Regions from separate parts of the Paenibacillus sp. FSL H7-0703 genome, predicted to be linked through region 1. Evidence: predicted binding sites of a transcription regulator. Region 1 holds the regulator's gene; each other region holds the start of a gene.

Region 1 (7,769 bases):
CTGACTAAGGTGATTCCGTTTCCGTTCCGGGCTGCTATTTTCAAGGGTCGGGGACATTATTTGTGTCTGCGTAAGTTTGAACATAAAATAAACAGAAGAGACTTCGCGACACCGAAGGAAGATTTAATTACAGCTGCTCAGATGATCGTCTGGTTGACGCTAACAGAAACCGGTGATGATGAAGAACTGAATCTGAGCAACCGTGGTGGAGATTTCTGGGAAACGGTGGCGAGTGATTCAGAGTCCTGTCTTGGTCGTTCTTGCCCATGGTTCCGCAAATGCTATTATCATCGTGCACGCCATGAAGCAGGGATAGCGGATGTTGTTATTACGAATCACTCTAAGTTGTTTACAGACGTCAAAGCTAGTCACCAGTTGTTGCCGAGCTATGAACATCTGGTGATTGATGAAGCCCATCACCTGGAGGAAGTAGCTGGTAAGCACCTAGGTATGCATATGAAATATTTCACACTCGTGCATACACTGACGCGACTTTTCAAAGACAGCAAGAATGGACAACTGCCCTCACTTCGTCAACAGTTGGCGAAATCGGGGCACGAGAAGTCGACGGATTGGGCCTCAACCATCGATCAGATGTATCCGCTCGTGTTAGAGGTTAAGGAAACTTGGGACCTGCTAAGCGACAAGCTGTTTGGCATGTTGCCAGAGCGAAGCGATGCGACACCGGGTGAAACAGGACAGTTTTCTTCCCGTCTCAAACCTTCAGCCAAGCCTGCAAAGTGGGATCAGGCGGGGGCTTTGGAAAATCAGTTATATGTAACGATGAGTGAAATTTTGCGCAAGGGCGACAAGCTGATGCTGGACGTCAAGGAAGAACATGACGATTATGCGGCGGATAGCCTTATTACAGATATCACGGGCTTGCTCAAGGATCTGGCGGGGATTCGAGAAAATTTGCGCTTTTTTATGCGACTCGATGATGAAACAACCGTATACTGGCTCGAAGCGAGTGGGCAATTCCGCAGTAAATCATTACAATTTTATGCAGTGCCCGTCGATGTGAGCCGCCAGTTGAAAGAAATGTTTTTTGACAAAAAAAGAAGCATCATTCTGACGTCTGCTACCTTATCGGTAGATAAGTCGTTTCAGTACATGATCGATCAGCTTGGCTTGCAGGAGGCCGCAGATCAAGAGCGGCTGATGACTTCGCAGCTCCCGTCACCCTTTAATTACAGGGATCAGGTGTTGCTGGTCATTCCACGGGATTTCCCAAGCGTGAAGGGCAGTGTAGGAGATGCACACTTTGTAGATATGCTCGTTAGCTCTCTAGGAGCGACTGCTCAGGCGACGCGGGGGAGAATGCTCGTTCTGTTTACTTCCTATCGGATGCTCCGGCAAGTGTATGAGCCGCTCAAAGAGGCCTTAGCATCCAGCGAAATTACTGTGCTGGGACAAGGAGTGGACAGTGGGAGTCGCAGCAAGCTAACCCGCCGTTTTCAGGAAGCCAAAGCTTCTGTATTGCTGGGAACCAGCAGCTTCTGGGAAGGCGTCGATATTCCGGGGAAGGCTCTGACTTGTCTAGCCATTGTTCGCTTGCCATTTCAACCGCCGAATCACCCGTTGCTGGAGGCAAAAAGCGAGCTGCTCCAGCAGCAGAAGAAGAATCCATTTATGAAGCTGTCTGTACCACAAGCGGTCATTCGCTTCAAACAGGGATTTGGTCGGTTGGTTCGTACAGCGAGCGACCACGGGGTCGTTATCGTTTACGATACGCGTGTGATCGAATCCTATTACGGAAAGCACTTTTTGTACTCGTTACCGGGACCAAAAATGGAGCATATGCCATCGGAGCAAATGGTGCCCCGCATCGCCGAATGGCTCCAATCCGCCCCGGAGACCGAGGCATAACGGACGGACACTAAGTATGTTCGTTACAATTAGGGGGAGCAAGTATGAAATCAGATAAAATTTCAGAGGCTGTCGTACGGAGGTTACCCGTATATTTACGTTATCTGAATGCACTTCACAAACGGGAGGTGGCTACGGTCTCTTCTCAAGAGTTGGGACAGAGGCTAGATTTGAACCCGGCCCAAATCCGTAAAGATCTCGCCTATTTTGGAGATTTTGGTCGGAAGGGTATCGGTTATGATGTTTCTTATCTAATTGAGAAAATACGCCATATCCTGAAAATCGATCAGCAAATTAATGTAGTATTGGTCGGAGCGGGTAATCTGGGGCAAGCCCTTTCGAATTATAACGCTTATTTAAAAGACAATATGAAGATTGTAGCGGTATTTGATGCGTTTCCGGATAAGGTAGGGACCAAGATCAATACATTGGTCGTGCAACCGATGGATGAACTGGAAGCGACTGTGAGAGAAAAAAACATTCGAATCGGGATTATTACCGTACCTGATTTTGAAGCACAGCACGTGGCTGACAGGCTTATTGAGAGTGGAATTGGAGCGATCCTGAACTTTGCACCGACTACTCTCAAGGCACCGGCCAACATTCGGATTCATGCCACAGACTTTACAACTGATTTGCTTAGCCTCGCTTATTATTTGGAGGACGGAAAGGAAGAAACACAATATGACAGTGAATAAATGGATGATTAAAAACGGCTCTTTTGCCGTAAATGGACCAGAAGCTGGGGTAATCCATGGTTTTATGATTGTGGAAGATAGCCGCATTACTTACATTGGCGAGACTTTGCCTTCGGGTGAGGAAGAGACGGAAGCGATCGATGGTAAGGGGCTTTTGTTTTTACCTGGTCTGATTAATACTCATGGTCATGCGGCGATGTCTCTGCTGCGTGGGCATGGAGATGACTTGGCACTTCAAGTATGGCTTCAGGAAAAAATGTGGCCTATGGAAGCCAAGTTTACATCTACGGACGTGTACTGGGGTACGTCGTTGTCTGTGCTGGAAATGCTGAAAGGTGGAACAACGACCTTCCTGGACATGTACGATCATATGGATGAGGTGGCTCGTGTGGCTGAAGAGTCAGGTATTCGTGCAAGTCTGATGCGTGGAGCAATTGGACTATGTTCGGAGGAAGAACAGCGAATCAAGCTGGCTGAGGCCGTAACTTTTGCGCGTAACTGGCATGGTAAAGCAGACGGGCGTATTACAACGATGATGTCACCGCATGCGCCATACACCTGTCCACCTGCGTTTATTGAAAAATTCGTACAAGCTGCGCATGATCTGGATTTGCCGCTGCATACGCACATGTCTGAGACGATCGCCGAAGTGGAGCAAAACGTACGTGACTACGGTTTGCGTCCAGTTGCACACTTGGATAAGCTTGGCTTTTTCTCCCGTCCTTCGCTTGTTGCCCATGGCGTTCATTTGAATGACGAAGAAATAGCTTTACTGGCTGAACGTGGTGTAGCGGTTTCGCACAACCCAGGTAGCAACTTGAAGCTGGCAAGTGGTGTAGCAAGAGTGCCTGAATTGCTGCGTGCAGGGGTTACCGTTTCTCTCGGAACGGATGGTCCTGCCAGCAATAATAACCTGGATATGTTCGAGGAAATGCGTCTGGCAGCACTTATTCACAAGGGTGTATCTGGTGACCCTACGGCAGTTCCTGCGAGTGAAGCGCTGCGTCTGGCAACAGAATACGGTGCAAAGTCAATTGGTTTAAAAGAAGTAGGAGCGTTGGCAGCAGGCAACAAGGCTGACTTTATCGCGCTGGATCTGAATCAGGCACATTTCTTGCCGCGTACAGATCTTATTTCCCATGCGGTATACTCAGCAAGCGCCAAAGACGTGGTTCACGTATGGGTAGACGGTCGTCAGGTTGTGAAAAACGGCGAATGCCTGACTATGGACGAGGAACGCATCAAACATGAGGCACAAGCCGCCTTTGAAGGGCTGCTGTCGCGCTAATTCAGGTGTCACATCCCCTTAGAGAGGAAGCACGGGTTTGAAAAATAAGAAAAAGTGGATAGCGGTCGCCATTTTGGCCGTAATACTGATCCTGGTCAGCATTTTCTGGTATTATTCCTATGTTACTCAAGACCAGGTGGCTGAGAAAAATGCCGCTATCATTAAGGCCAAGCAATCAGGTGGTCTGGTTAGCACGACTCAAACATGGAAGTCTGTGTGGGATCAGGTATATTGGGTGGTTCAAGGGAAAAATGCACAGAATGAAAATATAATGGTGTGGGTTCCTTTTCAAAAAGTGGAAGGACAACCTAACGTACCTGCCGCAGATAATAGCGGTGTTCACACTGAGTTGCTGAAGAACGGAGTCGATGAGCAAAAAATGACGGCAATAATTCAACAGCAGCTTCCAGGTGCAAAAATTGTAAGGCTTCAGCCGAGTGTGTTCAATGGCGAATATGTGTGGCAGTTGTTTTACGATGATGGAAGTCATCATTACTACACCTTTTATCGTTTCTCAGATGGGGTAGCGACGGGTGTAAAATATACTTTGCCCAATAACTGAGCTGGTTGAGGATTAGCAGATGTGGAATGAATGACTAGTAAATAATTGAAAGCTCAAGAAAAAGACGTAAATGCGATGGAAATCGTATTTACGTCTTTTAGTCTTGCTATGCCGTAAAATGGGCTGAAAACCAGTGAAGCATCTTTACCTATCCATTTTCTCTCCTAGGGCAAATTCATCTTTATGGCGGGCAGTACGGAGTGGAGGATTTGAATCTGGAGAAGCGGAGCGTTCGCCTTTGCCGCCGGATTTTCTCAGTAAGAATAAAATCGAGAAAAATCGGGTGGCAACAGCGATCGTAAGATCAAATCCTACGCTCAGCGTTTCGCCTCCACCTTAACCAAAGATTTTGCCTCATCACAACTCCTCCACACATTGCCTTCGATATTAGATATACGTTATGATATACTATATTTTATAAGTGATAGACAAAAATGATAGAAAAAAGAATTGCTGATCGCTGTAAGATCATGCAATTTGGTTGTTTGTTGACATTCGTCCCGTTTCTTCTGTGTTTTACATTTTGAGAGGAGGATGTTGTTTGAAATTGCGTGCAGTTCCTATCGTTGTGGCGGCAGTTTTGGCAGCTTTGCTGCTATTTGGGGGATGGTTCATTTACCGTCAGGTTACAATGCAAAGCCCTCTGGAAAAACTGGTTTCTCAATATCCAGGCGTGACAAGCGCTCAAATAGATATTAAACAGGATCAGGTTGTATTGAAACTAGATCTCAAACCGCAGGCGGATGTGGCCGGATTAGTCGATGTGGTTAAGCAAAAAGGGCAAACCATCATTGGCAGCCGTACCATTAAGCTGGATATTGAAGATCGTTCCAATTCAGCACTGAATCAATGGTGGTCTGAGGCCATGTTTCCTGTAGCCGAAGCGATGGAAAATAAAAAGTATACTCAAATTTCATCTACAGTTGAGCAGATGAAAAAGAAAAAGACGGGTATCAAAGCTGATACCGACATGGATTCGAACAATGTCTATATCCGACTCAGCGAAGGTAAAGCGACCAAGTTTATCGTATTGCCACGTCAATCTCAGCAAATGGGGGTATGGCCTAATGCCTAGATGGATCAAGGAAACATTAATCGGCATAGTGCCGGTGACTATTATATTTCTCGTTTTTATTGGGGTGAATATTATCCCTCTTCTAGTTGCTGGCGTGATGCTCAGCGGCTTGTTAATGCTCATGCATGCGCGTGGTGGCTTGGCCGTAGGTGCTGGGCAAGAACGTAAACGCAAAAAAAGTGGTCCGGACAAACTGACTTTTGAGGAAATCGGTGGGCAGGAAAGCGCTAAGCAGGAGCTGCGTGAGGCCCTGGACTTTTTGAATCGACATGATGAAATTTCTAAGTTTGGTATCCGTCCATTAAAAGGTGTTCTGCTCACAGGTCCTCCGGGAACAGGGAAAACACTGATGGCGAAAGCAGCCGCACACTATACTAATTCTGTATTTGTTGCAGCCTCAGGTAGTGAATTTGTTGAAATGTACGTTGGTGTTGGCGCGGGTCGTGTTCGTGAGTTGTTTCGGGAGGCACGTACTCGTGCAGCCAAGGAAAAGAAGGAAAATGCGATTATTTTTATTGACGAGATCGACGTAATTGGTGGTAAACGTGAGGGTGGACAGCAACGAGAATATGATCAGACTTTGAATCAGTTGCTGACAGAAATGGATGGCATTTATTCGGCAGATACACCGCGGATTTTGATCATTGCAGCAACAAACCGTAAAGAAATGCTGGACAGTGCCTTAACGCGTCCAGGGCGTTTTGACCGTCATATTCAAGTGGATTTGCCTGACAAGAAGGGCCGTCTTCATATTCTTAAAATTCATGCCAAAAACAAACCGATTCAGGAAGATGCGAATCTGGACAAAATTGCTGAGGAATCTTACGGGTTTTCCGGCGCACAGCTGGAGAGCGTGATGAATGAAGCGGCAATCTATGCGATGAGACAGGATCAGAAAATGATTGCGCAGAAGCATCTGTCGATGGCAATTGACAAAGTAATGATGGGTGAAAAGACAGATCGAGAATCGACGTTGGAAGAGAAAAAACGTGTAGCGATTCATGAACTGGGACATGCTATTATGGCCGAAATTGTTCGTCCCGGTAGCGTAAGCCAGGTAGCACTTAGCCCACGTGGGAAAGCGCTTGGCTATGTGCGCCACAATCCACAGCAAGAGCATTATTTATACACCAAGCAGTTCCTGGAGGAGCAGATCATGATCTCGCTCGCAGGGGCCACGGCGGAAGAAATGTACTATGGCGGTCGCAGTACCGGCTCAAGTAATGATTTTGAGCAGGCGCTGAACATCGTCCATACGATGATGACTTCCGGTTTGACTTCACTTGGCATTATTAACATGGAAATGGTAACCAAAGAAGAACTTATGCGGGAAAATGGCGAGATTATGGCTGACCTGCATACCCGAACTTTGGAGTTGCTGGAAAAGCATCGTCCTGTGTTCGACAACTCACTTGACATCCTGATGAAGGAAGAAACTCTGTCTGGAGATCAATTTAGATGTCAATTTAGTGAAAATGCTTTATTACCAGCATAATTTTTTATGCTGGTTATTTTTTTTTACTTTTAGTCCGTGCTAAGATATTATTATCTATTGGGACATAAACATGTATTTTTCGACAAAGAAGGATACAATATATGAGAGTGACCAGGAAAGGGTGGAGTAAAGAATCATGCAATTTAAAAAAATCGGCGTCATCGGCGGCGGCACCATGGGACAGGGGATTTCTGAAATGCTCGCGTCCAAAGGAATCGATGTGCTGCTGGTAGAGCAGACACCAGAGAAACTAGACTACGCCTACAATATGATTGAAACGAGTCTGGACAAACAACTGGAAAAGTGGGCAATTACTCAGGCTGAGAAAAAATTGATCTTATCCCGTATTCAAAAAGTAATCCATTTGGCGGAGCTCGGCAGCTGCGATATGGTCATTGAGACTATTACAGAGAATCTGGACGAGAAGAAAGCAGTGTTCCAAGAGCTAGACTATGTGTGTCCAAGCAATATTATTCTTGCAAGTAATACATCCACGCTGAGCCTGACCGAGCTTGCTAGCTCGACCAAGTATCCTGAGCGTGTTATTGGTATGCACTTTATTTATCCAGTATCCCGTATTGATCTTGTAGAAATTATTCGTGGTTTGAAAACTTCGGACGATACATTTGAACACACTAAAATGTTCGTGGAAGAAATAGTGGAGAAAAAAGGAGTCATGATTTATGAATCTCCTGGATTCGTAACAAGCCGGATTATCTGTCTGCTGATTAACGAAGCGGCCCATGTACTTCAAGAGGGCGTGGCTTCCGCTGAAGATATTG
Region 2 (7,769 bases), on a different contig from region 1:
AAATTACAAGCACTGAAAAGAGTGAATTCCAGGAGAAAGTGAAGCCGGCAGAAACAACGGTGGATAGTGGACGTGTCGGGCTCGACAGTCTTCCAGCCAGCGCTACGGTTACGGTATTGGAAACCGGACGTTCGGTGAAAACGGATCCGACCACGGGCAAATACAGCTTCACCCATGTAGCGGGCGACTATACGCTGAAGGCTGAAGCCTATGGTTATGTGCCTCAAACGAAAGCAGTCACGATTGAGAATAACAAAGTCATCAGAGCAAACTTTAGTCTTCAGGCCGTACCTCACGGTACGATTCACGGGGTCATTACCGACAAGCAATCCGGTGAACCGATCCAAAAAGCGAAAGTGTTGGTGCTGGAGGATGCGCGTATTGCTCCGGTAGAGACGAATGAGGCTGGAGAATTTACGCTGGACGTGCTGGAAGGAACATACACATTGTCCATTTCAGCTGAGAATTATTATAGTGACAGTGTATCCGTTACTGCTCCTGCGAACGGTAGTGTGGAAGCGAATGTCACGTTGAAACCTTTCATCGGGTTCCAAGGAGGCATTGCCTACGATGACGGGACAGGAGAAAATGCTAGAGCCTTTAACGCGGCAGGCAATTCATGGGCAGTCAGAATGACGCCTGAGTCGGAAGTGGCTCAAGTGACAGGAGCATCGCTTTTGTTCTGGAACTCTGCCTTTCCGAATCCGGGAGGAACGGCATTCCAATATTCTATCTATGACGCCTCTGGTGCGGCAGGAGCACCTGGACGATTATTGGCTGGTCCATTCGACGGGACTGCCGTAAGGGATGAGACACAATGGACGACGGTGCAGCTTCCAGAGCCGGTAACGGTTCAAGGTGACTTCTACATCGTATATACACAGTCTGCTGTAGGCACACAGTCGCCGGGTCTTGCTACAGATGAGAGTGGCCCGAATGCACTTCGCAGCTGGCAAGGTGTAAGCGGAGCATGGAGCCAATCACCTGAGGAGGAAGGGAACTACATGATCCGGGCTATCGTCAGATATCCGGTAAATGCCCCAACGATTACAACTCCTACGAAGGCTACGTATACGCAGGAAGAGTCGATTACCGTAACAGGAACTTCCCCGGCAGAAGGAGCCGATATTCAGCTCTTTAACGGTAAGGAGCTGGCTGGCACAACGAAAGTGAAGGATCGTCAGTTCAGTTTGTCGGTTGATCTTCAGCCAGGTGCTAATCCGCTAAGTGTTCAAGCAGCGGTATACGGCAAATTAACGGATCGTTCCGAAACGGTAGTTGTGACGCTCGATCAGACTAAACCGGGTCTGATCCTGACTTCTCCTGATGAAGGAGCCCGTACGAACGCGGGTGTAGTTAGTGTTATCGGTACCGTGTACGACGAGTTCCTCACCGAATTGTCGATTAACGGTGAGCCCGCTGAATTTGGAAGTGATGGCAGCTTTAACAAGCGATTGCTTATCAACGAAGGCGAAAATCAAATTACGGTGACGGCCAAGGATCTTGCCGAAAACGAAACAACCGTTACGCGCTCGGTGTATGTCGATACAGCTCTGCCGAAGCTTGAAAACATTAGCCCTGCTGAGGATGTGCGTATTACTCCAGGGCAGCCGGTACGAGTATCCTTTGACAGTGCATCCGGTTTGGAGGCGTCCTTTCATGTGGAGCTGCCTTTCAACCTGTCCACTTTGGGCCGCAACGATATTCCATTAAATGAAACTTCGTCAGGCCACTATGAAGGTACTTATTTCACTTCATCTTCTCTGAACCTGGAAGGCGGAGTCATCGTGATCCGGGTAAGGGATGCAGCGGGAAATGAAGTGGAGACGGAGGCGCCGGGAAAATTGTATGTAACCAATGGTGGAGGACAGAACCCTGATCCGAATCCACCTACATCCAATGAAAAGCCAGTAGCCATTATTCAGGCTAATGAATCAGCTAAGAAGAACAAAAATGTACAATTTAACGCCAAAGCTTCCCGTGATGTAGATGGTGAAATCGTCAGCTACAGCTGGAATTTTGGCGATGGCGATACGGCAGTCGGTTCCAAGGTGAAGCATAAATTCACCACAGCTGGAACGTATACCGTAGAGCTAACGGTGACGGATAATGACGGCGCAAGTGGTAAGACTGTGCATACGATCACGATCCGTTAACAGCCAGTAGGAAAGGGAAGGCTTCTTTTAGAATAGCAATGAAGGCCCACAGCAAGCCACGGTTTATAGAGGCTGCTGTGGGCCATTTTTAATTGTCGAGCCGTTCAAGAAGCGATACAATGAGTAGAACTCTATAAAGTGAATCGTTTCACAATAGAGGATTTTGCAAAAATCCAATAAGCGATTTTCAATAAACGATATATAGATCGAAATGGTCTAGTTCGTCTATATATTGCACTTTGGAGCGACTGGAATCGAATTTTGCAAAATCCTGAATAAAATTTTTAGCAGGAGAGGATTATATGATTCATTTGCAAAAAGAAAACGGACGTATCCGTCTTGTGCTGGATGCCTATTTTATGGGGGAAGATATCATTGTACTCATTTCTGGCGGTGATCAGCCGCATTTGGGAACGATTACAGCAGGGGCCAGGCTCGAGCCGATTCAAACTGTGCAATTACAAAATCACAAGGAGTTTTATATTACCGAAGAAATTGCAGTTCGCTTGCGAAAAGAGTTTGCGGGCAATTTTGCCATTTGCTGCGGAGCACATTTGGATCATGCAACCAAGGACGAAATCAGAGTGCTGACAGATATGGCTATACAACTGGGAAAAGAGCTCATTGGAAAACTCAAGCAAGAACGCTAGTAGCGACCTTTTTAAGTGAACTCCCGAAAGAGCAGATTGCGATAGGGATACTTGCTAAAGGGATACTTAAAAAGTAAGGCAAAGCCATCATCCTCAATTTGTACGGATTTCAGCGCAGAGGATGGAATCAAACTACGGATCATGACATGAACTGCACGCTGGTCTTGTCTGTTGATTGCTTTGGCTAAGGCAGAAGCAAAACATGGATTGCGTGCCAATTCGCGATACAGTGGAAAAACGGCTTTTGCGATGGCGCGATGAACTCTCGGCTCAAACGTAAACTGCACAGTCCCGGGTGGAATCGTCGTTCCATTCGTATAATAGAGCATCGGTGGCTGAGCTAAAAAGGAAATAAAGTAGCCAATGCCATTCGTGCCTAAGCCTTGTTTGGCGGCAAATGGCGCTACTGAGCAGAGAAGGGATTTCATCCGATCCAAATTGCCCTGAACGACAGCTCGTGACCATTGGACGGCAAAAGCACGTCGGGTTGCAATAGCTTTGTAAAAGGGCAGCATGGCAGCGGATATTTTCCTAAGTGTATCTGCATTTAATCGTTTGTGAGGCGAGCCCTTTCTGCGGGATGTTGCACGATATAACATAGCTCCGACCTCCTTGGCAGGATGCTCTCATGGAGCGCAATTGATCTGTAACAGGTAAAATACTGTATGCCCGGTTACCTCAAAAAGTGCTAATATCGCTATGTTTCTTCTTTTTAACGTTCTAATTTAAAAAATTGAAATAAGTACTGTCCTGATTTGTAAGATTGTGGTACCCTAGAACTTATATAATTGCTATTTTACTTATTGGAGTTGAATTTAACGGATGAGTGATTTGTACAAGGAGCCTCGATCTTCCGATCCTTTTCAGGAGACGAACGATTATAACGCCCCATTTAACCCGCCCCCAGTAGTTCCACCTACGAATAGTAAAGCTGTTGCCTCGATGGTGCTCGGGATTTTATCTGTGGTCATTCCCTATATCGGGTTGATTATCGGAATTGTGGGTATTATTTTGTCCAGTCTTTCCCTGAAGGAAATTAACCGTCATGGCGAACAAGGCAGAGGTATGGCCATTGCTGGACTGGTATGTAGTATTATCGGTACACTGATTTATACACTGATCATCATTTTCTTGGTCATTGTTTTTGTTGTGGCAGCCTCCAGTGGCGATCCGGATATTTTTTCAGACATTTAATGAATTGAAGAATGCTTGAGTCAGACAAACCATTCACGATTTGACTATTGGATGTTATGATAAAAGGAGTCCAATGAAGGAGAGTGAAGCCGTATGGCACGTACTCAAACACAAAAAGCGCTGAGCAAGGCAAAACGCGCTGGAATCTATTGTGCGGCACAGAGCCGCAAAACGAATGGCCATTATGGCGAGATTTCACAGCACATACGAATGAAGCCGACCAAGCAAGAACAATTACAAAAGGTCAAGCACAAGAAGCGAATCGTTCAGAGCGACGCTTCTTTTTTTGTTTTTAGAGAGAACAGCAGGGTCCTTTTCGGCGTGGCTTTATAAAGTAGCAGAGAAATGATTGTATACAAGCGAATAGCATTTTTTCTGTACCGAAAAAGGACTTGATAATAATTATCATTCTTGTTAGAATATCATAAGAAAGAAGGAACCCGGGCATGGGCTCCTTCATTATAAAGCTTAGGCTTGAAATCAAAGATTTACTTGGCTTCGAAGGTTTTGCAGTCTGTTTCTTCGGATTTGTGAGTGTCTTCAGGTCTGTTGCTTACGATATAAATGGAGCTAGCGCTACATTTATTTTCTTGGGCCCAGTACGTACATGAATTGACTTCACACAGAACGTCTTTTGCCATGTTGTACACCTCCTTATATGGTTGTGATGGGCTGAGCAAATAGTATCACGGTCAGTCAAGGTAGGACTTGTCCAACTGTGTTTACCCTCTTGTCAGGAAGAGGGACTTTGCTATGCCTACTGGTACAATATCAAATGAAATTTAAAATTGCAATGTTTGCTTCATTTTGCAGTTCAAAGCGGACACAAGTGTCCCTTTTAATTAAAAAACAAAAGCTGTCCTCCATGCAGAACGAAATGTTTCTCTGCTGGAGAACAGCTTTTTTTGTTTTTCTGACATAATGACGATATGAAAAGACTTAGCGCACGTTAGGAATATTTACGATGGGATCGATGTCAGCATCATAGTCTACGCCCTCGAACTCAAAGCCGAACAGTTGGAAAAATTCGTGACGATATCCTTCAAGATCTGACAATTCGTAGATATTGTTGGTCGTCAGCGCCTCCCATATCTTCTCAACCTCTGCCTGTACGTCTTCGCGCAGTTCCCAATCATCAATACGAATACGTCCTTCTTCATCTACAGGAGTTTCTGGTGCGTACAGACGCTCAGCAAACAGGCGGTAGCTCTGTTCTACGCACCCTTCATGCAGCCTTTTTTCCTTCATTACCTTATATAAAGCAGAAATATACAGAGGAACGACAGGGATAGCGGAGCTAGATTGGGTAACGAGTCCTTTGGTGACTGCGACGAAGGCGCGTCCGCCTGTAACTTTCAGCTGATCGTTCAGCTGATGCGCTGTCTCCTCCAAATGATCCTTTGCACTTCCGATACTGCCTTCTCTGTAGATGGCTTGCGTAATATCTGAACCAATATACGAAAAGGAGAAGGTTGTTGCAGTATCAGCCAATACACCGCCTTCACGCAAGGCGTCAATCCACAATTTCCAGTCTTCACCACCCATAACCTCTACCGTTGCTTGTACTTCTTCTTCTGTTGCGGGTTCAAGCGTCACGCTGCTGACTTCCCCGGTGTGGAAGTTAACGGTCTTGTTTGTGTAAGGCTTACCAATAGGTTTGAGCACGGAATTAAACGTTTCGCCTGTGCGAGGATTTGTACGACGACCTGAAGCGACACTGTAAACCACCAGATCGACTTGTCCCAGTTCTTCGCGAATGGCTTCCACCGTTTTGGCTTTGACCTCATCCGAGAAGGCATCGCCTGTCACGCTTAAGGATTTAAGCCCAGCTTCCTGAGCAGCTTTTTCAAATGCAGCAGAATTGTACCAGCCTGCCGATGCTGTACGTGTGGCAGTAGCATTACTAGGGCGATATACACCAATTGTATTGGCACGCGCACCGAAGGCGGCAGTAATGCGAGAAGCCAACCCATATCCGGCAGATGCCCCGATCACAAGTACATTACGGGGTCCCTGGATAGCAGGAAGGGCCTGTACATAGTCAATTTGCTCCTGAACATGTTGGGCACAGCCCACCGGATGAGCAGTGGTGCAGATAAAGCCACGTGTTCTTGGTTTGATAATCATGTTATTGTAATTCCTCTCTTCTTGTAGCGATCTTCACCCTTACTATTTTAACTTTTAACTATTTTTTTTCAAACGTGGATTTCAGTAAGTATCCTTTTTACCCAAAAGTGTATCCTTGCACGGGGTGGCAAGTGCCTAAGGGCCTGCATATGATGCTGTAACGATAAATACGAGAAGGGAGAGAGCTGCTTGAAGAATAAGAGCCGCAAAACCATAAGAAACAAAAAGCCGCTCTATAGTGTAATTGACCCGGATATGAATGAATTAAGTATGATACAGCGCGTGAAGCCACAGCCTGCGGAGAGGGAGACAGAAGCAAGACTTCATCAAGTTGCTTCTCCGCCTCCCCCAATCAAAGAGGAGCCGGAGCTACAGACTGTTGTCGAACCTGAAATCGAGGTTTCGCATGAGACAGAGGTTGAAGGTGCGGATGCTGAGGAGACTCAAGTGTCGATAGAGGAACCCCAAGAGCTAGAACCAGAACCAGAACCAGAGCTGGAGCCAGAGCCAGAACCTGATCCAATTGATGTGGAGGAAATTTTGAGCAATAAGAAGGCCCCACATGTAAACAATGCTTTCATCTATACAGACGATTTGAGCGATTTCGCTGTGACGGGTGAGAAGATCGCTCCCGCTTCCATAGATTTCAGCAAGCTGAAACAAGAGAGCATCCACACGGAATCTCTGGCGGATTATGCCGTTCAAACGATTAAGATAGCCGACGGTGCTGTGACTTCTTCGAAGATTGCCGCAGACTCCATTACGGTGGAACATCTGTCGGACGCATCGGTGTCAGGCAGTAAATTGCAGGATCGCTCCATCGGTGGTGAAAAACTTCGAGATGGCAGCATCACTCCTGAGAAGCTGGCTGATAAGATTATCAGCGGTGATCATATTGCGAATGGCTCCATTGAGAGCCGTCACTTCAAGCAATGGATCGTGTCTTCAGATATGCTTCAAGATCAGTCGGTCACCTCGGATAAAATTCGCAGTGGTACGATTCAATCGAACAATTTGGCTAATGAAGCTGTCGACAGCTCCAAGCTGGGTGATCAATCTGTGACCACTTCCAAACTGCGGGATGGTGCTGTGGATGGAGCTAAAATCCAAGCTGGCAGCATTGAGAGTGCACACCTGACCGAGCATGCCGTTCATGCAAGGCATCTGGCCCCTGGTTCGATTAATCGCAAGCAGCTATCCAATGGAATTGTGGGCAAGGAACAATTGGAGGAAGGCGTTGTCAGCGGGCGTCATCTGGAGTCTGAGGCAGTGACCAGTGCGCACATTCAGGCTGGAGCAATTGAAAGAAAGCATCTGAGTCCTGGCTCCATCGGGGAAGAGCAGATTGGAACGGGCCAAGTGACAGCCCGCCACCTGGCGGATCGGAGCATTCAGTCCAATAAACTGGCAGATCAGTCTGTAGGCTCATTGCAAATTGTCGATCAATCCGTCACTTCATCCAAGATATCGGATCAGAGCATTTTACCACACAAAATTGCCGACGAGGCGGTACTTACCAGACATATTGCTACAGCAGCCATACAAGGTCCCCAAATTTCTCCGGAGGCAGTCTCTTCCGTACACCTCCAGTCGGAAATCATTCGAAAAGATCATATTGCATCGGAGGCGGTTACGGAGCAAC
Region 3 (7,769 bases), on a different contig from region 1:
GAGAAGATGTACTAGTCAAAGGAATGGTAGCCATGGTAGGCACCTGACTGCCGTCTACTGTATATTTATCACCATATGGTGTGAAGATTTTATTGAAATCATCTTCGTTGTACAGCAATTCATTCGTAATTTTAATTGTTTCACTTTTGGTACCTGTTACGCCGTGCTTATCAGTCACGGTGAGTGTGATTGTTACATCACCTGGTTGGAAGAAGGCAAGTTTCTTATTCTCCCAATCACGCTTAGTGATAGCATTCTCATCATCTGTACTCAGGTCGGTAATGGTGATTTTCTCACCCATTTTGTACTCTTTTTTATCAGTTGTAAACAGAGCCACTGGCGGCTGATTTGGTGGCCTTACTGTAATTGTAACTGAGTAAGGATCACTCCAGTTCCCAGCAGAGTCAAGAACAGAATAGGTAACTACATATGTACCCGGCTCCTGAAATATGTCCTGCTTACCTTCCCAACGTTGGTTCACAATCGGAAGACCTGTAGGAGAAGATTCCTTCGTCAAATACGTAACTTGGGTTTCGCCCGCATAGATATCTTTTTGTTGAACCGTGAAGGAAGCTTTAGGTTTCTGATTCAAATCCATGATAACTTGTTTAGTCGTATTATTCACAGTATAAGGAATATTTAAGGCCTGTGTAATCGAGGTCAATGGCACCATAAATACGTTCTTTTGCTGAAAAGCAGGTCCCTTCATTTGTCTGGCTTCACCGTTAACCGTATAAACCTTGCTGTCTGTTTTGAAGCGCATGACATTTATTCCTTGTGTGATTACGGTTTCTTTGGTGGCAGTGTCATAACTAAACTGCAATCCGACACGGCTGACAAGTGAACGGATAGCTACATAGGAAACTCCGTCCTTCACGGTCATCGGCTGAGTTGCTGTGTACACCTGTCCGTTTTGTTCCATTTTCGCGCTGTTTAAGTACAAAATCAATTGATTAGCACCCATGGATGTTGGAGCTCCACCAGGATTGGTGATCGTTCCGTCTCCACCGTATACATCATTGGATACGTTCGATCCGTTGGTTGTATCCGTAGGCAGGCCAGTCAATGGATCATTGGATACGCCTGTGTTATTAGGTGTCACCGTGTCAGTTTGTGTGCTAGTTCCATCTTGATCTCCGATGCTATTCTGAACGCCTGAATCAGCAACATTGGCCTGAGCCTGCTGTGCGCTAACCGAATCGGTGGATTGAACGGTTGTTGATGCTGCTTCTGCTCCTACAGGGGCTACTGCGGCCACCTGAGCTACCGCAAGGGCGGTGAGCATGGTCCATTTCTTGAAATTCATTGTCTGTCTCCTTCTATCACCAAATTATTATCATTCCCGTAAAAAGTCATACTATTAGACGCGTCAGTTGTTAAAAAGTTTCTGGAAATTTTGCTGATCATGAAAAAAAGGGAACTTTCTCCTGTGACTGCAAAAAATTCAACAACAAAAAACCGCCGCCCATCTGACCTGATGTGGCGGCGGCTTCATTACTAGGAAATAGCTTTGAGCCATTTACATTATGATGGACGACAGACAGCATTCTTTCCTGCAGTCTCCAGACGCCCCTCTTCAATGAGTCGGTATGCACGTTGAACTTCTTCATCTGTAGGAGATGGAACTCCCTCTAACGGATACTCCTTACCAAGCATTTCCCATTTGTAAACACCCATTTGATGGTAAGGTAAAATTTCGAATTTCTCGACTCCGTTCAACGTTCCGATAAACCGTCCCAAATTCAATAAATCTTGCTCGTCATCATGAATACCCGGTACAAATACGTGTCTAATCCACATTTTGCGCCCTTGCTCAGACAACCAGCGAGCCGTACTTAGCATACGGTCGTTAGACTTGCCTGTAAGCTTAATATGCTTGTCATTGTCAATATGCTTAATATCCAGTAGCACCAAGTCTGTTACGTCCAGCAGTTCATGGATACGGCCCGCGTCATTAAATCCGTTACTGTCCAGTGTCGTGTGCAAATTCCACCGACGTTTCACTTCTTTGAACAGCTCTGCGACAAAATGAGCTTGCAGCGTCGGTTCTCCACCGGATACGGTCAATCCGCCTCCTGAAGAACGGTAATAGGCTAAATACGGCTCAATCTCAGCCAATACCTCCTCCAACGTCATCGGATTACCTTCATTCAAGGCCCAAGTGTCCGGGTTATGGCAATATTGACATTTCAACAAGCATCCTTGCATAAAGAGCACGAAGCGGATGCCGGGACCATCGACGGTCCCGAAGGTTTCCAATGAGTGTATGTGACCTTTCAACATGTTGCATCATCCTTCCCGCATCCGCTATGCGTGCGTCATTGTAATACTTATTTACATTGTACCGTGGAAAGTACGGTTAATAACATCCAATTGTTGTTCACGAGTCAGCTTGATAAAGTTAACGGCATAGCCGGAAACACGAATCGTAAGCTGTGGATAGTTTTCTGGGTGCTCCATTGCATCCAACAGTTGTTCGCGAGCAAACACATTGACATTCAGATGATGTGCGTGGCTTCCAAAGTAGCCATCCATCATCGAAACAAGGTTTGTTTTGCGTGTTTCTTCTTCTTTACCCAGTGCTTTAGGCACGATGGAGAAGGTGTTCGAGATACCATCCAGACTGTGTTCATAAGGCAATTTGGCTACGGAACTCAGAGATGCCAAAGCACCTTTTTTATCACGGCCGTGCATTGGGTTTGCCCCTGGTGCAAACGGTTCGCCTGCTTTACGTCCATCTGGTGTTGTACCTGTTTTCTTACCGTACACCACGTTGGAAGTAATAGTCAGTACAGATTGAGTAGGAACCGCATTACGATAAGCTTTATGCTTGCGAATCATGCTCATGAAGCTTTCTACCAGTTCCACAGCGATGTTATCTACACGGTCATCGTTGTTACCATAGCAAGGATATTCGCCTTCGATTTCAAAGTCAACGGCAATCCCTTTTTCGTTACGGATTGGTTTAACTTTTGCAAATTTAATGGCACTCAAGGAGTCGGTAGCAACTGACAGACCCGCAATACCACAAGCCATGGTACGGAGAATATCACGATCATGCAACGCCATTTCAATGCGTTCGTAGCTATATTTATCATGCATGTAGTGAATAACATTCAAAGTGTTCATGTACAGTTTTGCCAACCATTCCATCATAGGTTTGAAGCGGCTCAACACTTCTTCATAATCCAGAACTTCACCTGTAATGGCTGGGAATTCAGGCCCTACTTGAACGCCAGATTTTTCATCTTTACCACCGTTAATTGCATACAGCAGAGCTTTAGCCAAGTTGGCACGAGCACCAAAGAATTGCATTTGCTTACCGATTTTCATTGCCGATACACAACAAGCAATACCATAATCGTCTCCATAAATTGGACGCATCAGATCGTCATTTTCGTACTGAATGGAGCTAGTTTCAATAGAAACTTTCGCACAATATTTTTTGAAGCCTTCAGGCAATTTTTCCGACCACAGTACAGTCAGGTTCGGCTCCGGTGCAGGTCCCAGATTGTAGAGGGTGTGCAGGAAACGGAAGCTGTTTTTAGTTACCCGTGTTTCTCCAGTTACGGACATACCACCAATGGACTCAGTAACCCAAGTTGGATCTCCACTGAATAGTTCATTATAGTCAGGTGTGCGCAAGAACTTAACAATACGCAATTTCATAACAAAATGATCGACCAGTTCTTGAGCTTGTTCTTCTGTCATTGTACCCTCTTCCATATCACGTTGAGAGTAAATATCAAGGAAGGAAGATACACGTCCTAAGGACATTGCTGCACCATTTTGTTCTTTGATTGCTGCAAGATATCCAAAATATACCCATTGGAAAGCTTCTTTCGCATTGTTAGCAGGTTTTGAAATATCAAAACCGTGCTCAGCAGCCATTTGTTTCAGTTCATTCAAAGCACGAATTTGTTCGGAAATTTCCTCACGCAGACGAATTACGTCTTCTTCCATGGAATCAACTTCAAGGCTTTTCAGTTGCAGCTTTTTATCTTGGATCAAGAAGTCTGCACCATACAAAGCTACACGACGATAGTCACCGATAATACGACCACGACCGTATGCATCAGGCAGACCAGTAATGATACCAGCTTTACGGGCTGCTCTCATTTCATCTGTATAAGCATCAAATACACCTTGGTTGTGAGTTTTACGAATATGAGTGAAAATATCAATGATACTTTCTGGTACTTCAAACCCATAGGCTTTACAAGCGTCGATCATCATCCGAATTCCACCAAACGGCTGCAAAGAGCGTTTGAATGGAGCATCTGTTTGTACACCGACAATTTGCTCTTTATCCCGGTCTAGATAACCCGGTTTATGTGAAATAATAGTGGATGGCGTATTCACGTCTACATCAAGCACGCCGCCGTTTGCCAACTCTTTTTTGGTAAGATCGGATACAATATCCCACAATGCAGTTGTGTTGGCGGTAGGACCAACCAAAAATTCTTCATTGCCAACATAAGGTAAGATATTAGTTTCAATAAAATCGTTGACGTTAACTTCTTTAGTCCATTTGCCTTTTTTAAAACCTCTCCAGCCAGATTGTTGCTCTTGTAATTCTCTCTCAATCACCGACATGTAAATCCCTCCAAATTGTTTGGTCTTCCGGACTTGTGATTTTTTTCACGATAAAGCTATTTCTTGAGCCCGGCCTGTTCACCGATGCCTTACGCTCAGTGTCGGGACCTTTCTTACACCCTTATTGTAGAATAATGATAGAGTGTAGTATGTGATAAAAATCACAATATGAGTGATTTTTATCACTTTATTTTCCCTAGCTTCACGCCTATATCCTTAGCCTTGCCGTTCACCTCCCTTCCCAAACCAACAGGCCCTCTATATAGAGAGCCTGCATCGGTATTGAACGAGAAAATGCTTTTTCACAAGCCTCTTCGTACCTATTATATTATTGGTCAAAACGTCCGTAGAAGGCATTGCGATAGACATCAGCCAACTCAGTAACCAGCGGCAACTTCGGATTCGCAGTTGTACATTGATCTTCAAAAGCGCGGTCAGCCAGATAGTCTACACGTGATTCGAAATCCTTCGCATCGAAACCGATTTGTTGGAACGATTCCTCGATACCAAGTGTTTTGTTCATCTTACGGATCGCTTCGATCAAGCTGTTAACCCCTTCTTCGGTGGTACGTGCAGGCAGTCCCAGTATGCGCGCAATTTCTGCATAACGCTCATCCGCAACAAAGTGCGAATATTTAGGGAACGAAGCAAATTTTGTCGGTTTTTTCGCATTATAGCGAATGACGTGCGGCATCAAAATGGCATTCGTGCGGCCATGCGCTGTGTGGTATTGTCCACCCCATTTATGTGCAAGACTGTGGTTAATGCCCAAGAATGCATTAGCAAACGCCATACCAGCAAGTGTGGAAGCATTATGCATTTTTTCACGAGCCAGCTTATCACCGGTCAGAGCCGATTGTTCCAGGTATTGGAATACCAATTGAATGGCTTTAATCGCCAGACCGTCTGTGTAGTCATTAGCCATTACGGACACGTAAGCCTCGATAGCATGTGTCAGAACGTCCATACCTGTGTCCGCTACAGCTGTTTTAGGCAGCGAATATACAAACACTGGGTCAATAATTGCCACATCAGGAGTCAACTCATAGTCAGCCAGCGGGTACTTCGTGTTGCCCAGGTTTTTGTCCGTAATTACTGCGAACGATGTAACTTCGGACCCTGTACCCGAGGTTGTAGGGATAGCTACAAATTGTGCTTTTTGACCCAAACGTGGGTACTTGTAAATCCGTTTACGGATATCCATGAATTTTTGTTTTAAGTTATTGAAATCAGTATCTGGATATTCATAGAACATCCACATGCCTTTAGCCGCATCCATTGGCGAACCGCCGCCCAGTGCGATGATGCAATCCGGTTGGAAACGTCTCATCATTTCAGTACCACGTTCTACCGTAACTGTCGATGGATCTGGCTCTACTTCAGAGAACACTTCGATAGCTACTGGTGTTTGGCGTTGATGCAGATAATGAATAACACGATCTACATATCCCAGTTGTACCATCATAGGGTCCGTGATAATGGCTACACGTGTGATATCAGGCATTTTAGCAAGATACTGTGTCGAATTTTTCTCAAAATAGATTTTGGAAGGTACTTTGAACCATTGCATATTCACCGTCCGTTTCGCCACCCTTTTCACATTAATCAAATTGACTGCCGATACGTTCGACGAAGTCGAGTTACGACCGTACGAACCGCAACCGAGTGTCAACGAAGGAAGGTTGGTGTTGTAAATGTCGCCAATCGCACCATGTGTGGAAGGTGCATTTACAATGATACGTCCTGTTTGCAGACGGTTTGCGAAGCGAGCGATAACGTCCTCATCGTTCGAATGAATAGCGGACGAGTGGCCCATGCCCCCGAATTCCACGACTTCAGCAGCGCGTTGAATACCTTGTTCTGCATTTTTTACTTTATAGCAAGCCAATACAGGACTCAATTTTTCCGCAGACAATGGGAATTTTGTTCCTACCCCTTCAATCTCAGCGACCAAAATTTTAGTTCCTGCTGGTACTGTGATACCACTCATTTCAGCAATTTTCACAGCAGACTGCCCGACGATAGCTGGGTTCACTGCACATTTCTCGACATTCATAGCTCCTTGAGTGAGCTTAGCTGCTTCTTCTTTATTTACAAAATAGCAGCCGTTAGCGATCATCAATTTTTTCACTTGTTCGAAGATTGGCTCTTCGATAATAACCGCTTGCTCGGAAGCACAAATCATACCGTTGTCGAAAGATTTAGAGAGGATGAGATCGTTCACAGCCTGCTTGATGTCTGCTGTTTTTTCAATAAAGCAAGGCACGTTACCTGGGCCTACACCCAGAGCAGGTTTACCGCAGCTATATGCCGCCTTAACCATGCCTGATCCACCAGTTGCCAGAATCAGCGCCACATCAGGGTGGTTCATCAGTACATTGGTCTTATCCATCGAAGGTGCTTCAATCCATTGAATACAATCAGCTGGAGCACCATGTTTAACAGCTGCTTCGAGCAAGACGCGGGCTGCTTCCGCACTACACGATTGAGCAGATGGATGGAAACCGAAAATGATTGGGTTACGTGTTTTAATGGCAATCAACGCTTTGAACATCGTAGTCGAAGTCGGGTTTGTCACTGGAGTGATCCCCATGATAATTCCGACTGGCTCTGCTATCTTTTGAAAACTCTCAAAATCATTGTCCTCAATGACACCGACGGTTTTTTCATTTTTGATACTATGATAGACATATTCTGTTGCAAACATGTTTTTGGTGATTTTGTCCTCGTACACACCGCGTCCTGTTTCTTCAACAGCCATCTTCGCCAGGTACATGTGTTTATCCATCCCTGCAAGTGCCATAGCTTGTACGATTTCGTCAATCTGTTCCTGATTCATACTCATGAAAGCTTGCTGTGCCCGGTTTCCCCGGTCAATCAGCGTTTGAATATACTGCTCTGCGCTTTGCTCTTTTTGGATAACCTCGTTTTTAACAGCCATTTCCCTCATCCTCCTGTTATCTCGTGTACTATCTCTTGTTCACGCACTGATCGTAACACAGCTTTTCAAGATATATTGTGATTTTTTTCACAATCTATTTAAAATTTTATTTTATGAAGTGAATTAAATCACAAAGTTTGGAATTCTGCCACTTTTACCCCCTCTTCTTGCCCCAAAAACTCATTGCACAGGTATATAATGAATTTGAATTGATCAAGTTGCAGATAAAAAA
Region 4 (7,769 bases), on a different contig from region 1:
AATAATCTGGAGTTTATTCCTGTAGATTCTAATATTGAGCGGCAGCCGTGGTTCCAGACGGCTTTGAAGGGGACGGCGATTAACTGGTTTTACATTCAGGATAAGGAGGATAACCCGGTTAATCGCCTGAGCCTGATACGGCAAATTCCATTTCCTGAATACAATACCAAGGGAGTTCTGATGATATCGCTGAGCCAGACCGAGTTGAATCATATGCTGAGCAAGGAGCCTTTTGAAACATTGATTACGGATCGTAACGGGATTGTAGTCGCAGCTACTCGTCCACAGTCGGTGGGTCAGACGTTGGGAGATTTACATTTGGGCTTTGACGTCCAGCGTGCGGGTAAGGGAATATATGAAGCGAAAATCAACGGAGTGCCCTCCAACATCATCGTGGATGAGCTGCTGCCCGCCTCCAGTGTGAGCGGATTTACGATTATTTCAGTGTTTTCGACGGAGCATATTGTACAGGGAGCCAACCGAATCAGCCTGATTGGTGCTTTATGTGTTCTTGCAGTGCTGGTTATGGCACTGATTCTAATCACCATCATTTCCTGGCTGATTACCAAACGACTACAGCGGTTGAGCTATGAGCTGGGTAAGGTAGCCGCGGGCGATTTTCATGTGGTATCGAGTGTGGAGGGAAGAGATGAGATCGGGGATTTATCCCGCCGTTTCAACTATATGGTGAGTAGTATTCGCCAACTCATGGCGCAGGTCTATGAGACGAGTGAGCACAACAACAGGCTGGAATTGGCACAAAAGGATATCAAGCTAAAAATGATGGCCAGCCAAATTAATCCGCACTTTCTGTTTAATGCGCTAGAGTCCATTCGAATGAAAGCACATCTGAATGGGGAAGCGGAAATTGCAACGACGGTGCGTTTGCTTGGCAGGCTGATGCGCCGGAATCTGGAGATTGGCAGTGGTAAAACGACGGTACTACAGGAGCTGGATATGGTGCGATCCTATTTGCAAATTCAGCAGTTCAGATTTGGAAATCGTTTGATCTATGAAGTGAATTTGGAAGAAAGCGCGACGGACATGTCGATTCCTCCCTTAATCATACAACCGCTGGTGGAAAATGCAGTCATTCATGGCCTGGAAAATAAGGAAGAGCCAGTTACCGTGAAGGTAGATATTACAATAGAACAAAGAGAGTTGAAAATTAAAGTAGAAGATGACGGGATCGGCATGGAAGCTGGGCAACTGACCCGTCTGCTAGCTCGGATCAGGGGGGCGGATGAGCCGGAAGGGAGCAGTATTGGCCTGCGTAATGTACACCAACGTCTGACATTGATGTACGGCGAACGTAATGGTCTGCATATTGAAAGCGCATTACAAGTAGGAACAACCGTATACTTTTCCATACCAAGGGAGGAAGAGTCAAATGTATAAAGCAATGATTGTAGATGATGAGCCTGCGATTCGTGAAGGATTGTCCTCTATTATTGACTGGGGGAATTGTGGCTTCCGTATTGTTGATACGGCAGGGAACGGACGCGAGGCTCTGGATAAGTTCGGAGAGCATCGGCCGGAGCTGGTCATTGTAGATATTCGTATGCCCGGGATGAGTGGACTGGAGGTCATACGAAGCATACGTGAAAAGAACGGAGAGCCGTTTCATTTTCTCATATTAAGCGGATATGCAGACTTTGATTATGCACGGCAAGCCTTGGGCTTCGGGGTAGATGGCTATCTACTGAAGCCAGTTGATGAGGAAGAAATGACGACAGAGTTGAAACGGGTATGGCAAAACATTGAGGACGAGAAAGAAGACGGTAAATGGGGAAGTACGCCTTCCCATGAGCGTAATTGGATCGAAGCATTATTGTTTCCGGTTCATCGAGAGCATGCTCGTAATGCCGTAGAAGGCAGCGATTCTCTGCACAAAGCATCCGAGCAAGCTGAACATCAAAGCGGTAACGGAAAACATGGACAACAGCCTGCGTTACCAGCGTTGGACTGGAGTAGCTATCAGGTTATTCTGCTGGATTTACGTATTCCTGACTGGGATCGGCAAGCTCGGCAGTCGGCAGCAAAGCAGCGGCTAACGGAATTGTGCCATGAGCAGGGCAGAGGTATCGTGTTTGAGGCTGGAATATATATGGGTCTTTTGCTTCCCGCCACGTTAAAAACGGAGAAAGATGCTTTTCAGTTACTGGCTGCTTGGCGACAGGAGCTAAAGCCGTGGGCAACGGAAATTTATGTGGCTGCCGGTGATCCTGTATCCATTCTTAACGACATTCCCAGATCTTTTGAGCAGGCACTACGATTGTTAGAACGTACGTTTTTGTTCCGGGCAGAAAGAGTCTTGCTTTCTGGAGACCTACACGAATTGGAGACAGTTGAGGCTGAAATGAGTGGAGCGTCTGATCGTGCTACAAATGATCCCCTACGTTATGCAGAAAAGCTGTACTATGCGCTAGATATGGCTAATAGTGAAGCTGCAACCCGTGTCATTAAGGAAATGGAAGACCAATTTCCACGGATTTATCGCACAGAATCTGCAATCAAGGCGGCGTTCGCCCAAACATTCACACTGGCGTTGAACAAGTATGCAGCCGGACAGGATCACAGCCGAACCGTGGTGGAGGAGCACTCCAGCTTTATAACCGATGTATATGCTTATTCCACATTGGGCGAGCTGGTGGATCACTCGCTGGAGCATGTGTTGCAATGGATTGGCCAGACTGAATCTGGTGGCAAGGGCATCATCATGAAACAAATGATTGACTTTATACATAGTCATTATGATGAAAATTTGCGACTGGAGTTACTGGCAGATATGTTCAATTACAATAGTGGATATTTGGGCAAACTGTTCAAAAGTCATACTGGCGAGGCCTTTAATGCCTATCTGGATAAGGTGAGGATTGAGCGAGCAAGGGAATTGCTTGCACAAGGAATTAAGGTACACCAGGTGGCGGAACGCGTGGGATATGCGAATGCAGATTATTTTCATAGTAAATTTAAAAAGTATGCTGGAATGTCACCTTCCTCCTACCGTAATCGGGTTCAAAAGAATGGAGGAACAGATGGCTGTTGATAGATTCCTAGGTTTAACGCTATGAAGTCTCTCTTGCAGATGTCGGAGGTATAACCTTCGAACGAAGAGAGGCTCTTTTTTTATGGTGAAAAAATGGATAGATCAATCGAAAATGTCACATTTATTATGGAGTTTAGGGCGTTTTCATCAAATCGACACCATTATGACACAGCTTCGACACGATGTTCACATTTTCGATTCTATTTCATTTAAATTTATTCTATATAATGGGGATAATCTGAAGCCGGATCATGACAGCCATGGTGAAGGTACGGAGTGAGTCATTTTCTAAAAAGTGACCGCTGCATATGTAAGAATGTGAATACTATCACAAATGTAGAAGACTTCAGATTACAGACACTATAAATCATTGTTAAGAGAAGTGCAGGGGGAGGAGCAACATCATGGACGTATTGGATTTGGCACGGTTGCAGTTTGCAACCACAACGATTCTTCACTTTGTTTATGTGCCGATCTCTATTGGATTGTCGTTATTGGTGGCAATTATGGAGACTATGTATGTTATCAAGAAAAATGACTTGTACAAAAAAATGGCTCAATTCTGGGGAACGTTTCTGCTGATTAACTTTGCACTGGGCGTAGTCACCGGGATTTTGCAAGAATTCCAGTTCGGGATGAACTGGTCGGACTTTTCCCGTTTTGTCGGTGATGTATTCGGTACGCCGCTGGCGATTGAAGCATTGCTTGCATTTTTTCTAGAATCGACGTTTATCGGATTATGGGTATTCGGTTGGGAAAGATTGTCCAAAACGGTCCATTTAATCTGTATGTGGTTGGTATCTATCGGTACGATGTTATCGGCATTGTGGATTCTAGCTGCTAATTCATTCATGCAGCGTCCCGTAGGATATGAGATTCAAAATGGACGTGCAGAAATGAAAGATTTTGCCGCTCTGCTAACGAACGAACAACTGCTATGGGAATTTCCGCATACGCTGTTTGCTGCTTTTGCGACAGGAGCATTTCTGATCGCGGGTATCAGTGCATGGAAGCTGATGCAAAAAAAGAATATGGACTTTTTTAAACCTTCTTTCAAATTGAGCATTATTGTTGCCTTAATCAGCGCCATAGCTATTCCTTTGTTTGGTCATGGTCAGGCTCAATATTTAGTGAAAACACAACCGATGAAGATGGCTGCCAGTGAGGGCTTATGGGAGAACAGCGGTGACCCCGCTCCTTGGACAGTTATCGCATGGATTGATCCTGGAAAAAAGGAAAATACCTTTGAGATTAAAGTTCCTTTTGCTTTGAGTTTTCTATCCTATAGTAAATTTACCGGCTCTGTGCCTGGTATGAATGAGCTTCAGGCAGAATATGAGAAAACCTATGGTCCGGGAGATTATATCCCGCCAGTAAGAACCACGTTCTGGAGCTTCCGCATTATGATTGCGGCGGGATGTGGCATGATTGCACTCGCTTTATACGGAGCTTACCTGACGTTCCGTAAAAAGTTGGAAGGTTCACATCGCTGGTTCTTCCGTCTTATGATATGGGGGATATCCCTTCCATTCATTGGGAATACTTCAGGTTGGATCATGACTGAAATAGGTCGCCAACCGTGGACTGTATTTGGTTTACTTCAAACGAAAGATTCTGTTTCGCCTACTGTTGTGGCTGGAGAAGTGTTGTTCTCGTTCATCTCATTTACCACATTGTATTTAATTTTAACAGGTGTGCTGGCGTTTCTGTTTTACCGTACGGCTCGCAAAGGTCCAGATATTGAGCCGCATCAGCAAACGGTAATTCATGATCCTTTTGCTCAAGGGGGTGACACCATTGTCGCTAAATGATTTATGGTTCTTATTGATCGCAGTGTTGTTTACTGGTTTCTTTTTTCTGGAGGGCTTTGATTTTGGCGTGGGGATGGCCACGGGATTGGTACCGCGCAATGACCAACAAAAACGTTTGATGATCAATACGATTGGTCCATTTTGGGATGCCAACGAAGTGTGGCTGATTACAGCAGCAGGTGCGATGTTTGCCGCTTTCCCGCATTTTTATGCAACTATGTTCAGCGGATATTATCTGGTATTTGTTTTTATTTTGCTAGGTTTGATCTTGCGTGGAGTTTCTTTTGAGTTCCGCGGCAAGGCTGAAGGGAAATGGTGGACAGGAACGTGGGATGCCTGCATTCTGATTGGTAGCTTTCTACCGCCGATGCTGTTCGGTATGGCTTTTGCGGCTTTGGTGAAAGGTGTACCTATTCAGCAAAACATGGATTTGAAAGCTGGATTTTCCGATGTATTCAATGGATACACCATATGGATTGGACTGACAGTGGTCGGAATGTGTCTAATGCACGGACTGACGTTTATTTCCCTGCGGACGATTGGAGAAGTACGGGATCGCGCTCGTGTGATCGCGTCCAAGTTTCTTCCGGTATTGGGCATTTTACTTGTGGGCATGGTGGTATGGACTTATTTTGCAACGGATTTATTTGCACGTCGCGGTCCCTTTATGTATGCTGCGGTAGCAGTGGGAATTGTCGCCTATGTGCTGACATGGTACTTCCTGAAGCAGCGCCGCGAAGGATGGGCCTTCGGGATGACAGGTGCAGTGATTTTACTGACCTTCGTTTCGTTATTCGTCGGTTTGTTCCCAAGATTTATGGTGAGCTCGATTAACAGTGCTTTTGATTTGACGATTTATAATGCAAGCTCCAGTCATTACACACTGAAAGCCATGACGATTGTTGCAGCAACGCTTTTACCCTTTGTGCTGGCTTATCAGGCGTGGAGCTATTTTGTTTTCCATAAGCGCCTCAGTGAGAAGGATCATTTGGAATACTAATGGATAAGGCATGGTTTGAATTAAAGGGCATTCGGCCAGTGATGCTGCTACTGGCTGCCCTTTCCCTGCTCCAGGGGGCCGCTGTGATTGCACAAGCAATCTTCTTAGCAAAGGCTGTTACGATTTTATTTGATAAAAATCCGCTGGTGATGGCTTGGCCGTCGCTGGCGTTGTTTTTCGCAGCTTTTGCAATGAGGCATACGATGATCTGGCTGCAACGCCGGACAGCCGGCCGTTTTGCCGAAGTTTCAGGCGCTTCCTTACGGGAGCGTCTGCTTGCACGTTTGTTCGAACGGGGGCCGGGTTTTGCAGCGCAGGAAGGCAGCGGCAAATTGGTGACGCTAGCGCTGGACGGCATGGATCGTTTTCGCACGTATTTGGAACTGTCCATTCCTCGAATGATTGACATGATGGCTGTAACTATACTTGTACTTGTGTATGTTTTCACATTGGATGTCATTTCAGGTGTGATTTTGACGACTACGATGCCGATTCTGGTAGGCTTCTTTATTTTGCTCGGCTTAGCGGCGCGGAAGCAGGCAGACAAGCAGTGGCGTTCCTATCGTCTGTTATCTCATCATTTCACGGATTCGCTGCGTGGACTTCAGACACTAAGGTTTTTGGGTCGTAGCCAAGAGCATGGGGAAACGGTTGGGAAGGTCAGCGACCAATACCGCACGGCAACGATGCGCACGCTGCGGGTAGCGTTTCTTTCCTCATTTGCCCTCGATTTTTTTAGTATGCTATCGGTCGCTTTTGTCGCGGTAGGCTTGGGTCTGCGCCTGATTAGTGGCTCGGTGGGTTTGGAGGCAGCGCTGGCGGTGCTTATTTTGGCGCCAGAATATTTTATGCCTATACGCCAGTTGGGATCAGACTATCATGCTTCACTGGATGGCAAGGAGGCTTGGGGAGCAATACGCTCCATTCTCAGTACAGAGGATGATGCGACCAAGCCGAATAAACAGGCAGCTAACGATAAAGGATTGGACATCACGGGACAGGACATTCTTGAGCTGTCTGATGTGTGCCTCCTTAATGAAGACGGTTCGGCTCGGCTTGAACATGTGTCTGCACATGTTGAACCGCACATGAACATGATCGGCATCGTTGGAGCTAGCGGTGCAGGTAAAACGACGCTGCTTAGTCTGCTTGGCGGCTTTGCTGATCCGACTTCAGGCGAGCTACTCCTGAATGGATGCGGATTGGGTGGGGAAGCCAAAACTGAATGGCAACGGCATATTGCCTATATTCCACAGCATCCTTACCTGTTTAGCGCTTCTTTGGCAGATAATATCCGCTTTTATGAACCTGAGGCATCCAACCAGCAGGTAGAGTGGGCGATTGACGCGGTTGGACTGCGTGAACTGGTAGACGGTCTTCTGGGTGGAATGAATGAGCCCATTGGTGAAGCAGGTAGGACACTGAGCGGAGGGCAGGCGCAGCGGATTGCATTGGCGCGGGCATTGCTCAGTAACCGTCCGGTCATTTTATTGGATGAGCCTACGGCGCATCTGGATATTGAGACAGAGTGGGAGCTAAAACAGACGATTTTATCGGTTTTGAAACACAAAAGAGTGTTTCTTGCCACCCACCGGCTACATTGGATGCCAGATATGGACTGTGTCTGGATGATGAATCAAGGTCGTCTGGAAGAAGTAGGTTCCCATCAACAATTGATTGCCCGTAAGGGGGCATATTACCGATTGCTGACGGGGATGTCGGAAGGAGGGAACGGACGATATGAGAGTAACGGACAATAGCAGACAAGGCTGGTTTGTGACGTATCTGAGACAATATTTTTGGGCCTTTCTGATAGCTGCTCTTTTGGGTGCATTGGCCATTGGATGTGCGGGCGCGTTGCTCTTTACGTCCGGTCATCTGATTACCCGTTCGGCCTTAAAACCGGAAA

Evidence for each region. Region 1 encodes Rex, which represses fermentation and respiration genes when NADH is low (regulators of the CRP and FNR family bind a similar motif). Its sites were predicted from a motif close to TTGTGAAATATTTCACAA; they were not measured.
Region 2: a site for Rex is predicted at 2,293-2,310, ahead of lpdD (prenylated flavin chaperone LpdD). Genes of this name have one in related genera too.
Region 3: a site for Rex is predicted at 4,630-4,647, ahead of pflB (formate C-acetyltransferase). Genes of this name have one in related genera too.
Region 4: a site for Rex is predicted at 3,366-3,383, ahead of MHB46_RS18785 (cytochrome ubiquinol oxidase subunit I). Genes of this name have one in related genera too.

The regions. Positions count from the first base shown of each region.
Region 1 covers NZ_JBBOPF010000003.1:38,084-45,852, reverse strand. Annotated here, with positions in the region: gene dinG (ATP-dependent DNA helicase DinG) at 1-1,869, shown strand, start outside; gene MHB46_RS25535 (redox-sensing transcriptional repressor Rex) at 1,914-2,567, shown strand; gene MHB46_RS25530 (amidohydrolase) at 2,554-3,855, shown strand; gene MHB46_RS25525 (cell wall elongation regulator TseB-like domain-containing protein) at 3,893-4,417, shown strand; gene MHB46_RS25520 (hypothetical protein) at 4,959-5,492, shown strand; gene MHB46_RS25515 (AAA family ATPase) at 5,485-6,987, shown strand; gene MHB46_RS25510 (3-hydroxyacyl-CoA dehydrogenase family protein) at 7,124-7,769, shown strand, end outside.
Region 2 covers NZ_JBBOPF010000001.1:4,944,905-4,952,673, forward strand. Annotated here, with positions in the region: gene MHB46_RS22235 (S8 family serine peptidase) at 1-2,156, shown strand, start outside; gene lpdD (prenylated flavin chaperone LpdD) at 2,459-2,806, shown strand; gene MHB46_RS22245 (hypothetical protein) at 2,818-3,405, opposite strand; gene MHB46_RS22250 (DUF4190 domain-containing protein) at 3,629-4,000, shown strand; gene MHB46_RS22255 (hypothetical protein) at 4,094-4,333, shown strand; gene MHB46_RS22260 (DUF1540 domain-containing protein) at 4,489-4,641, opposite strand; gene fabV (enoyl-ACP reductase FabV) at 4,940-6,127, opposite strand; gene MHB46_RS22270 (WIAG-tail domain) at 6,317-7,769, shown strand, end outside.
Region 3 covers NZ_JBBOPF010000002.1:38,002-45,770, forward strand. Annotated here, with positions in the region: gene MHB46_RS24585 (copper amine oxidase N-terminal domain-containing protein) at 1-1,306, opposite strand, end outside; gene pflA (pyruvate formate-lyase-activating protein) at 1,525-2,283, opposite strand; gene pflB (formate C-acetyltransferase) at 2,335-4,596, opposite strand; gene adhE (bifunctional acetaldehyde-CoA/alcohol dehydrogenase) at 4,925-7,537, opposite strand.
Region 4 covers NZ_JBBOPF010000001.1:4,240,945-4,248,713, forward strand. Annotated here, with positions in the region: gene MHB46_RS18775 (cache domain-containing sensor histidine kinase) at 1-1,398, shown strand, start outside; gene MHB46_RS18780 (response regulator transcription factor) at 1,391-3,049, shown strand; gene MHB46_RS18785 (cytochrome ubiquinol oxidase subunit I) at 3,454-4,860, shown strand; gene cydB (cytochrome d ubiquinol oxidase subunit II) at 4,847-5,860, shown strand; gene cydD (thiol reductant ABC exporter subunit CydD) at 5,860-7,620, shown strand; gene cydC (thiol reductant ABC exporter subunit CydC) at 7,601-7,769, shown strand, end outside.